2 regions of the Bacillus cereus group sp. BfR-BA-01430 genome follow, and region 2 is predicted to be linked to the other one. Evidence: riboswitches for the same ligand, from Rfam matches in the RefSeq annotation. Region 2 holds a riboswitch; the other holds the start of a gene.

Region 1 (5,719 bases), on a different contig from region 2:
TCCCGAAAGATGGTCGCAATAGCAATCGCTACGTCCTTCACCTGCTGCGGGCGGACAAAGAGATCGAGTTCTTGTGCTAAATAAGGACGCGCTGATAATCCGCCACCAACTCGCACATGAAACCCTTCTACTATATTTCCGTCTATTTCTTTCCTCGCTGGCACAAACGCTGCACAATTAATTTCAGCATTTGCTGCATTATATACATTAGCACTAATAGACATTTTAAATTTCCGTGGTAAATTCGAAAAATCCTCATTATGTTGAAAGAACTCGTATATGTCTTTTACAATTGGCGCCGTATCAAAGAGCTCATCACGATCAATACCAGCAAGCGGATTTCCGATAATATTTCTTGTAATATCTCCGCACGCTCCTGCTGTTGATAATCCTACGCTTTCTAAACGCTTGAAAATATCCGGTATTTGTTCAATTTGTAGCCAATGAAATTGAATTGCCTGTCTTGTCGTAATATCAAGAACATCGCGGCCATAGTCTTCTGCAATAGAAGCCAATACTTCCACCTGTTCATTCGTTAAAATACCAGAGGGGATATTAACACGCATCATAAAGTACCCTGCCTCTTTTGGACGTTGCAAGTATAACCCCGCCCATTTAAAGGAATCCCATTCTTCTTTCGGAATGGATGCAAAGCCGTTTTCAGCATAATATGAAATGTCTTTAAAAATCTCCAAACCATCTTTCTTTAATTTCTTTTTCTCTGCCCTATTTAATTTCTCATTGCTTGCCCATACTTTTTCATAACTCATAATCTATCCCCCTATATGAAACTACGTTCTTGTAAATAACGAATGATTTGTTCCGCACACTCTTCAATGGAATAACGGTTTGTTTCCACAGTTAATTCCACTTTTTCCGGTTCTTCGTATGGAGAATCAATACCTGTAAACTGCTTAATCTCCCCTTGTCTCGCTTTCTCATATAACCCTTTCGGATCTCGTTTCTCACACTCTTCGATTGGACACTTTACAAACACTTCGATAAATTCATCTTTCTCAAAAATATCTCGCACTTGCTGGCGATCTTCTCGAAAAGGTGAAATAAAAGCTGTAAGTACAATCGTTCCTTGATCAACAAATAATTTTGAAACCTCACCAATGCGACGAATATTTTCTGCACGATCCCTTTCGGAAAAACTTAAATCCTTATTCAAACCGTGCCGAATATTATCCCCATCCAATACATAATTCCCTATGTTTCTATCAAATAATTTTCTAGCAACTGCATTTGCTACTGTTGACTTTCCTGAAGCTGATAACCCCGTAAACCAAATGACAAAACTATGGTGCTCATTCTTCTTTCTTCTCTCCTCTTTCGAAACAGAAGCTGTATGCCACGTAATATTTATGTCCATGCTATTCTCTGCTACTGAAAATGTATACAAATGTACACATCCAGAGTGTTCCTGCTTCTTTGAACCCCATTTTGCCACTTTCTCGCTACTTTGGTTTGTGCAAGCTCTCCACAGGCGTAAATTCCGATGTAGCCCACCGTACATATATACAATCTATTTCAGTTCGTATTGTATATTTCTCTGCTCAGTAGACTCTCCTTTCTTTCGTTTTTTAGCTTTTGCTTGGTTATCGCATTTCAGACAGTGTAGACGACCCGCAAGGTTCTATCCTATGATGTGTCACTTTCGCAAGCACTGGGAACATTCACGCCCTACACCTTCCATACATTTGACTATTTTTTTCTATGGTAGTCTACATTCCTCCTTATTTTGTTACCGCGCTTTTTGTAAACCGTGAATTAATACTTCAATGACTTCCTTCCGGCTAAATGTACTCGGCGGAACGTCACCATCCCTTAGCATTTCTCTGACTTTCGTCCCTGATAAAATGACATGATCTTCTTTTCCATGCGGACATGTTTTTGTTGAAGCCATCGCCTCGCATTTCTTGCAGTAAAAGCTATGTTCAAAAAAGAGTGGTGTAATTCCTAGCTCTTCTACTGTGAAAAGTTTAAAAATCTCCTGCGCTTCGTACGTACCATAATAGTTCCCTACTCCAGCATGATCGCGTCCTACAATGAAATGCGTACAACCAAAATTTCTCCTAACTAATGCATGAAATATTGCCTCTCGCGGCCCTGCGTAACGCATTGCAGCAGGAAACACTCCTAAGAAAACACGATTGTTTGGGTAATAATGTTTCAAAAGTACTTCATAACTTTCCATTCTTACATCTGCTGGAATATCATCTGATTTTGTTTCTCCAACAAGCGGATTCAAAAACAAACCATCTACAATTTCAAGTGCTGATTTTTGAATATATTCATGCGCTCGGTGAACTGGATTTCTTGTTTGAAAACCGACGATTGTTTTCCAACCTCGCTTTTCAAAGATTTCACGCGTTTCACTTGGACCTAGATAATAAGAAGCAAACTTCTTATGCTCAATCCGCTTCACAAGTGTGATTGCGCCGCCTACATACACATTTGCACGTTCATATAATTTTTTCACCCCTGGATGAGCATCCTCAGTCGTTTTATACACAAATAATGCCTCTTTTTCCTTATTTGGTGTAAAAATATCTTCTACTTGAATGACCCCATATGTGACGCCATCTTTTACGAGCAAAGCTTCTTCTCCTACCTGTAATTGTTTTGCTTCTTCTTCTGTTACTGGAAGTGTAATCGGAATACTCCATATACTTCCATCTGTTAATCGCATTATTTCCACAACAGATTGATATTCTTCTTCTCCTAGAAAACCGATAAGCGGACTATACCCTCCTGTTGCAAGTAGTTCCAAGTCACTTAAAGCGATGCTATCTAGCTCAATTTCTTGTACAATATTTGCTGTATCATATGTTTCATCAATACGATTTACTAAAAAATTTGTTGCAATCATTTTTCTATACTCCTTCTTTTCTCTATTTCAGATCACTAAAAACTTCATTGGTCATGAAGTCCACATTCCGTTTTCACGGATCCAGCCCACCGGCCATCCCTTGAATCGCCATATTTCCCTACAGGTAATGTACATTTCTCACAACCTATACTTGGATAACCAACGTCATGTAATGGATTGTATGGCAAATTATGTTTATATACATAGCGCCATACTTCTTTCCATGTCCAATGAATAAGCGGACAAATTTTAATCGATTGAAAGCGATGATCTTGATTGATAAACTTTGTATGCTTCCTCGTTTCAGATTGTTCCCTTCTTAATCCTGAGATCCACGCTTTTTTATTTGTTAAAGATTCTTCAAGAGGTAAAATTTTTCGAAGCTTACAACAAAGATTAGGATTATGTTTCCATAAATCTTTCCCATATTTCTCCGCTTGTTCTTCGAGCGTCAGTCTAGATTGTTTCTCAATCATATTTAACTTTGGAAATCGTTGACGCACTCGCTCAATTAACGCATACGTTTCGTGAAAATGAACATTGGTATCTAAAAAGACAACTTGAGCAAATGGATTTACTTCATTAATAAGATGTAAAAGAACCATCCCTTCTACCCCAAAACTGCACGCATATATAATTTCATCTTTATATTGTTTATACGCCCACTCTAATACAGCTAACGCCCCTTTCGTTTCATCTCTCTCAGAAAAAGACATACTGTCTTCTTCCCACGTTTCATATGTCAACATGTTTTTCCCCCTATAAAAAGCAAAAAGACGGTTTTAATCCAATAAAATAGATTAAAACCGCCTCTAGTTTTTCTAGTCAGCGCTTTTATTTCAAGCGTACCTTTTCACTTTTTTCTAATTGAATAACTTTCCCATCTTGCACAACAATTGTAATAGAACCATATTTCATATCAGCAAGCATCGTTTGAATCTTTTCAGCTACTTCATCAAAATGTCCACGCACTCCCACGAACAGCCCCCCTTTTTATTCATAAAAAAAATCTTTTCCATTTCGAAAAGACTGTTCGGTAATATATGTTACCTTATCTTTCAAAATGGATGCCATTTTGCTGGACTTAGCACCTTGCTACTGCTATGAGCAGGTTGCTGAGCTTCATAGGGCCAGTTCCCTCCGCTTCTCTTGATAAGCTTTGTAATTCGTATTGTATCATAATTCTGATTTTTTTCAATCCTAGTTTTCCGATATATTTTATATTTTTTGTTCGAAAAAGGAATTGTTCACTTTTGAACAACTCCTTTTTTTATTTTAAATAAGCTCTTTTATACGTATGCGATCGTTCCCAATTATATTTTCATACGATTCGCGTTCCACTACCACTTGAGATGTTCCATCTTTTGTAAATACAACGGCTGGTCTACGAATCCGATTATAATTATTTGCCATAGAATACCCGTATGCACCTGTACAAGATACCGCTAATAGATCTGAAGATACTACTTGAGGAAGGTACACATCCCATATTAACATATCTCCGCTCTCACAACATTTCCCTGCAATTGAGACAACTTCTTCGTTTGCTGCGTTTGCACGGTTTGCAAGCATCGCTTCATAGCGTGCACCATATAATGCAGGCCTTAAATTATCTGTCATTCCCCCATCGACTGAAACATATTTACGAATACCAGGAATATTTTTTATTGCCCCCACTGTATAAAGTGTTGTTCCTGCATCACCAACAATACTGCGACCAGGTTCAATCCATATTTCAGGAAGTGGATACTCACACGCTGTAAATCGCTCTCTTACCGCATCTGTTACAGCTTGCACATACGCAGCATGAGTAAGTGGTGTATCCGATTCCGTATAACGAATACCAAATCCGCCCCCTACATTCAGCACCGAAATTGTATAGCTCGTTTTTGTTTTTACTTCTTCTAAAAAATGATGTAATACTTCAATCGCACGAATAAAACCTGCTGTTTCAAAAATTTGCGAACCAATATGTGAATGTATACCTAACACATTATAATTTGATTTTTCTAATGTACGTTCAATCGCTTGCATTGCTTGCCCATTTGAAACGCCAAAACCAAATTTCGAATCATCTTGACCTGTTGTGATATATTCATGTGTATGCGCCTCTACACCAGGTGTGACACGAATCAATATATTCACAATTTTTTTATACTGCTCTGCTAAATCATGTAATACTTCTAATTCAAAAAAGTTATCTACTACAAAACATCCAATATTTGCTTCTAGCGCCATTCTCATTTCTTCTTCTGTTTTATTATTCCCATGAAAATGAATGCGTGATGCTGGAAACCCTGCTTGTAAAGCGGTATATAACTCTCCGCCCGAAACAACATCTAAAGACATATTTTCCTCTAATGCTACTCGGCACATCTCCATGCACAAGAACGCCTTACTTGCATATGCTACTTGATAAGAGAACCCACTTTTTTGAAAAGCATAGTGAAACGCACGACAATTTTCCCTAATTGCAGTTTCATCATATACATAAAGCGGTGTCCCATATCGTTTCGCCAACTGCGTTGTATCGCATCCTCCAATTTCTAAGTGTCCTTGTTCATTAATCCGGCTCGTGCCGTGTAAATACATGTAAATTCCTCCCTTATTTTCTCTAAAACTCATAACCCCAATCCTCTATTCATTGCAGCACGCTTTTAGATAAAGTGAACCTTTCATCAATGGGGAGCTTCATTCCCTACTGATTATGAGCTCTCACCAATCAGGCTGTTACAGGCAGTTCATCTCCCACCTATCTTCCTTGTTCTTTCTTGAATCTTCAGGCAGGAGATTTACTACTTGTTAATACGGGATAAATAAAAAACGCGCGGAACAATGTTCACA
Region 2 (5,719 bases):
GTATGGTATTCCAAAATCCTGAAAATCAACTTGTTATGGATACAGTTATACAAGAAATGGCTTTTTCTTTAGAAAATATTGGACTTCCATCTCACATGATTCAAAAAAGAATTGCAGAGCTCATTAGCTTTTTAGGCTTTCAAGACTTGCTACATCAATCTGTTCATACTTTATCTGGAGGGCAAAAACAACTTGTAAATTTAGCGGCTGTTCTAGTTTTACAACCTAAATTATTATTGTTGGATGAGCCGACAGCGCAGTTAGATCCCATTGCCGCAAAAGATTTCTTAAGCCTTTTAAAGCGAATTAATGAAGAACTTGGGATTACGATTGTGATGAGTGAACATCGTTTAGATGAAGTCATTCCTCTTGCATCAAGACTGATATGTATGGAAAATGGACGGATTAAGTATGACGGGAAACCAGCAGCTGTTGTAGTAAATATGTGGCAACATGAAAAGATGCATCCCTTTATTCCGCAAATTCCAAGATTATTTTTAGAATGGAATGCAGGGAGTATTCCTTTTACAGTGCGTGAAGCTCAGTCACATCTTCGCTCTGGGGCGGTGATAGAAAAGCAGAGTAAAAAGCAAGCAAAACAAAAAGATACTATATTGGAAGCAAATCATATATCGTTTCAATATGAAAAGCATAGTCCGTTTATTTTACAAGATTTAACGATGTGTATTGAAAGAGGAAAATGGATTGCACTTGTCGGAAAAAATGGTACGGGAAAATCGACATTGTTAACTGTTTTAGCAGGCTTACAAAAAGCAAGAAGAGGAAAAGTACGCTGGAATGGGGAAGCGATTCATAAACTCCATTCGAAGGAAAGGTTTAAACAAATTGGATATGTATCGCAACATCCATACTATCATTTTTCCTGTGATACAGTGAGGGAGGAAGTATTTGAACGAGCACGTGAATTGTATGGAGCAGAAGCAAATGTAGTGACAGAAAATATGCTCGATCGGTTTTGGCTTCGTTCTATTTGTGAACGTTATCCACATGATTGTAGCGGTGGAGAACAACAACTTCTTGCATTATGTATCGCGCTATTATCAAAGCCAAGTTTATTATTATTAGATGAGCCGACAAAAGGGGTAGACCCAGCAAAAAAAGAAAAATTAGGTCGGTTGTTTCAAGCTCTGCAAAGAGAAGGAACAACGATTGTCATGGCAACACACGACATTGAATTTGCTGCAAAATATGTGGACCAGTGTATGATGTTATTTGATGGAAAGGTAATGATAAATGATGAACCAAAAGAATTTTTTAGCGGTAACTTCTTTTATACAACAGCGATTAATCGTTTTATTCGGAAAAGGTTGCCTTATGCATTAACGTGGGAGGATGTGTACGAAGCGTGTCCAAACGATATTTTACTTTTATAGTCTGTTTTTTTCTAGTCATTATTAGTACACTTCTTTTTACGTCGCTTATCATGAGTAAACATTATATGTTGTCTAGTTTTTTATTGCTCTTTTTGACAATGTTGCCATTTTATATCCGTTTTGAAAAGCGAGCTTTTGTTTCACGTGAAATTGTGATGGTAGCTGTTTTAGCGGCTATCGCGGCTGTTAGTCGTGTGCCATTTTCTATTATACCAAGTGTGCAACCAACTTCATTTGTCATCATTGTATCGGCGGTTGTGTTTGGAAGTGAAGCAGGGTTTATGATTGGCGCAACAGCAGCGATTGTATCTAATATTTTTTTAGGACAAGGTCCTTGGACACCGTGGCAAATGTTTTCGTGGGGAATGATAGGGTTTATAGCTGGATGCCTTCGTAACACATGGATGATGAAAAAGTTGCTTGGAAGAGTAATTTTTGGCTTTTTAGCAGGCTTTTTCTTTGGATGGATTATGAATGCCTGGGGACTTCTTGGTTTTATACAAGATGTGACGTGGAAATCGTTTCTTTCATATTATGCGACAAGTTTTTATTTTGATATAAGTCATGCCATTTCAAATGTGATCTTTCTTATATTATTTAGCTCTTCATGGATTAAGATTTTAATGAGATTTAAAAAGAAATATGGCATTTTGAATACGAATCGTTAGTGAATATATGAAAACATTACAGCATACTCATATAGAGTAGGGTCGCGACTTACATATTCGTTTGCCTCTTTCATACTTCTTACTATTCGTAAGAAGTATTTTTTTATCCACAAAAGTGTCAAGAAATTGATTGAATATATTCTAATTTTGATATGAGATTTTTATATAATAGGGAATGAGAAAAGTTTTCAAAGAGGAGATGCAAAAGCATATGAAGCTCGTAATTCCAAAGCAGCATGGTGCATGGGGAATGCTGCTTATTCCGTTTTTACTTAGCGTATTACTTGGTAATCCTACTATCTATCATATTCCCCTATTTATTGCTTGGTTATTTATATATTTGGCAACGTATCCATTTCTTATGTATATGAAACAGAGACGAAAAAAGGAGTTTCTATATGCCGCTTTATTATATTTTATCATTGCGGGCATATTTGGGATGATATCGTTATTATACGAATGGAAAATCGTTATGTTTATTGGTATTCTTATTCCCCTTTTTATAGTGAATATATATTTTGCTCGTCAAAAAAAGGAACGTGCATTAACGAATGATATTTGTGCTATAATCATTTTTTGTATTGGTGGTCTGATTAGCTATTATTTTTCAATGAAAACTGTTGACGCAGTTGCATTATGGATAGCAGCTGTATCCTTTCTTTATTTTTTAGGAAGTACGTTTTATGTGAAGACGATGATACGTGAAAAACATAATTTGCTCTATCGGAATCTATCTTGGGGATATCATATTATGTTACTAATTCTACTATGTATTTGGAGTCCGCTTCTTTCTCTTCTATTCCTTCCGAGTTTCGTTCGAGCCATTTTATTATATGGTAAGAAAATTTCTATTTTAAAAGTAGGGGTTTTAGAGATTTTAAATTCAGTCTATTTTTTCATAGTAGCACTACTAGTGTTACCGTATACAATGTAAAGAAGGGCCCATCTTTTAAGATGGGCTCGATTTGTTTCGGTATGGGTGAGCAGTAACACTTTTACTTCGACAATTCGTGAGAACCAAGAGATTAAGGTAAGAGTATACGTAAAAACCAGCGCCGATTGCGGTTTAACCTTATTAGTATAATTACATCTTTGCAAAGCATCGTTTACTGCTTGAAGAGATTGTTCAATTCGCTCGCAATTTTCATCTTTTTCTACTATTTATAAGCCATTTTTTAAACAATACTTTGCTTCTTGTAAGGAATGAAAAGAATCTTGAACATATCCGCGTGCATGTTTCTCCATCATCAAGTCCTTCTTTGTTGTGTATACTTGTAGCATGGACAGTTTACAAAAAACATAGTACGTATATGATTTGACATTTATAAGGGAAGTGGATATCATTGGAGGTAAAGTGAATATTTTCTTATCCAGAGAGGTGGAGGGACTGGCCCAAAGAAACCCAGCAACCGCGATGCAGGTGCTAATTCCAGCAGAACATATTTGTTCTGAAAGATAAGATGAAGAGATTAGACATAACTTCTTCTTATCGAAGAGGTTTTTTTATTATAAAAAACCATTCAATCATAAAAGAATAAGAAGAAAGGGGCTGTAAATGTACGGTGAAACTTGAGAAGTACGTAAAGCTGCGTAATGCAGTATATGAATATATGATGGAACAGGATAAAGCGATATCATTGGTGGATATTCAAGAGCATATCGAATCAAATCATGAAGGAAAATTTACAAAAAAAATGTTACACCAATTTTATTTATCAAGGCTATTAGATGAGTTGAAACTGGATGGGAAAATTACTTTAGCCGATGACGAATGTCATCATAGTGAAAAAGGCGTTTATTATAAGGCGCGAAAAGGAAGCTAGTCTCTCTTTTTTATCCCGCTATTTGAGTGAGGACTCATAATCAGTGGGGGGATGGAGAAATCCTCACTGATTATGAGCCTGCACTTTATATTATGATTTGTTCGAAAATTAAGATAATATGTAGAGTAAAAGACTGCGAAAGCAGCCTGATACAAGGGAATGGTGTTGAGTGTGTAGTGTTAAAAGTTGAATATGCCCTGAAAGAGGCCATTCATTCGGCTAAACATGAAAAGAGACACCTTTGCCGATTAGGTGCCAGTTGTGTTGTCTTATAGGCTTGCTACTTGACATGTAATAGAATATCATACAATATAAAACGAAGTCAAAAGGGAATTTAAGGAAGGACGGTTCTATGTACGCTTTTTTAATAAACGAGATGAAAAAATGGATTCCTAAGCACATTATTGATAGAGGGTGTGAATATTATGAAGAGGGATATGTAGAAGATGTAGAAGTACATAATGATAAAGTATTTGCACTTGTAAGAGGGAACTACGGAGATTATGAGGTAGTGATTCATCTTGAAGATTTTATAAGCAGTAGTTGTGAGTGCCCTTATGAAAACTATTGTAAGCATATGGCAGCAGTTGTATATGAAATTCAAAGTATTGGAGAAGAGGTGATGAGAGAGAAGTTACAAACATTTGAGAAAGAAGAGTTGATGAAAATTATACAGAGACTATTAAAGAATTCTAAAAATGTAAAGATTGTAGAGAATATGTTACAGAAAGGGAAATTTTAACTTTACTTTGGGAATGCAAGGGAAGGTTGAGTAACGATGAGTGAAGTAGAAAGAATTATGGAATGTTGTGAGCGGCAAGATGATGTATTTCGTACATATATTATTTGTTTACTTCAACTGAAACAGTATAGCGAGTATTCACAAAATGTATATCAAGAATTAAGGACTGAGTATTTAGTAAGAGGAATTTGTGAGCGCGAGGTTGATCAGCTTATAAAAGAAAGTGAAACGTTTCAAGCGTATTATCTCCCCAAAGTACTCTGTTGGGATTTTTTAAGTGAAAATCCGGCATATATAGAAAGTGCTTTAACCAGTGCGGTGAAATATGAACCGTTACAATTATCTATTGCGCAATGGAAAAGAGTGATTGCTTGTATAGAAAATGAAGTATCATATGAGTGATCAATATCTATCGTACTTCACTATATAATGTATTTTGGATATTATTTGTCTTAGCAATTTTAACTTTTTATCCGGCTCGTTTATTAAGAAAAACAGAGATGAAAGAAGAAAAGCTAGTATGAAAACTAGCTTTTTGGTATGTTCATTTAAATGAAAAGTAAGCATAAACCGATGATGGCTCCTGCGTAGAGTAGATTAATCACACAGAATCCCATAATATCGCGAGCACCTAATCCTGCAATTGCTAAGGCTGGTAATGCCCAAAATGGCTGAATTAAATTTGTCCAAGCGTCTCCCCAGGCGATGGCCATTGCCGTTTTCGCAGCGGGGACACCGAGCTCTGCACCAGCTGGAAGCATAATCGGAGCTTGTACGGCCCACTGGCCCCCTCCGGATGGAACGAAGATATTGACAATTCCTGCACTTAAAAATGTAAATAAAGGAAAAGTCGTTTCGTTAGAGATTTGAATAAAGAAATTTGAAATAGCTCCACCAAGTGAAAGTCCTTCGCTATTTGCCCCCATCATCATTCCCATAATTCCGGCATAAAACGGGAACTGTAATAAAATGCCGGAAGCGCTTTTTGTTGATTCAGAAAAAGCACGAATATATTGAATAGGTGTACGATGAAAAATAAGGCCAGCAATTAATAATATAAAAATAACGATATCGAGCGTAAGGTTAAAGCCT

What was found. A riboswitch is a leader RNA that binds a small molecule or an ion and turns the genes downstream of it on or off. The one in region 2 is predicted to bind S-adenosylmethionine.
Region 1: another riboswitch for S-adenosylmethionine. It lies ahead of MR058_RS03030 (YezD family protein); the one in region 2 lies ahead of MR058_RS07020 (hypothetical protein).

What each region holds. Positions count from the first base shown of each region.
Region 1 is NZ_JAKUEW010000001.1:581,896-587,614, reverse strand. Features, by position in the region: gene MR058_RS03050 (nitrite/sulfite reductase) at 1-770, opposite strand, end outside; gene cysC (adenylyl-sulfate kinase) at 782-1,375, opposite strand; gene sat (sulfate adenylyltransferase) at 1,748-2,875, opposite strand; gene MR058_RS03035 (phosphoadenylyl-sulfate reductase) at 2,920-3,624, opposite strand; gene MR058_RS03030 (YezD family protein) at 3,710-3,853, opposite strand; SAM riboswitch class I at 3,924-4,034, opposite strand; gene lysA (diaminopimelate decarboxylase) at 4,151-5,467, opposite strand.
Region 2 is NZ_JAKUEW010000002.1:496,464-502,182, reverse strand. Features, by position in the region: partial or broken gene MR058_RS23605 (energy-coupling factor ABC transporter ATP-binding protein) at 1-555, shown strand, start outside; gene MR058_RS23600 (ATP-binding cassette domain-containing protein) at 531-1,394, shown strand; gene MR058_RS07030 (ECF transporter S component) at 1,367-2,062, shown strand; gene MR058_RS07025 (YwiC-like family protein) at 2,274-2,996, shown strand; partial or broken gene MR058_RS23595 (hypothetical protein) at 3,122-3,307, opposite strand; SAM riboswitch class I at 3,426-3,524, shown strand; gene MR058_RS07020 (hypothetical protein) at 3,625-3,885, shown strand; gene MR058_RS07015 (SWIM zinc finger family protein) at 4,238-4,627, shown strand; gene MR058_RS07010 (group-specific protein) at 4,664-5,029, shown strand; gene MR058_RS07005 (short-chain fatty acid transporter) at 5,176-5,719, opposite strand, start outside.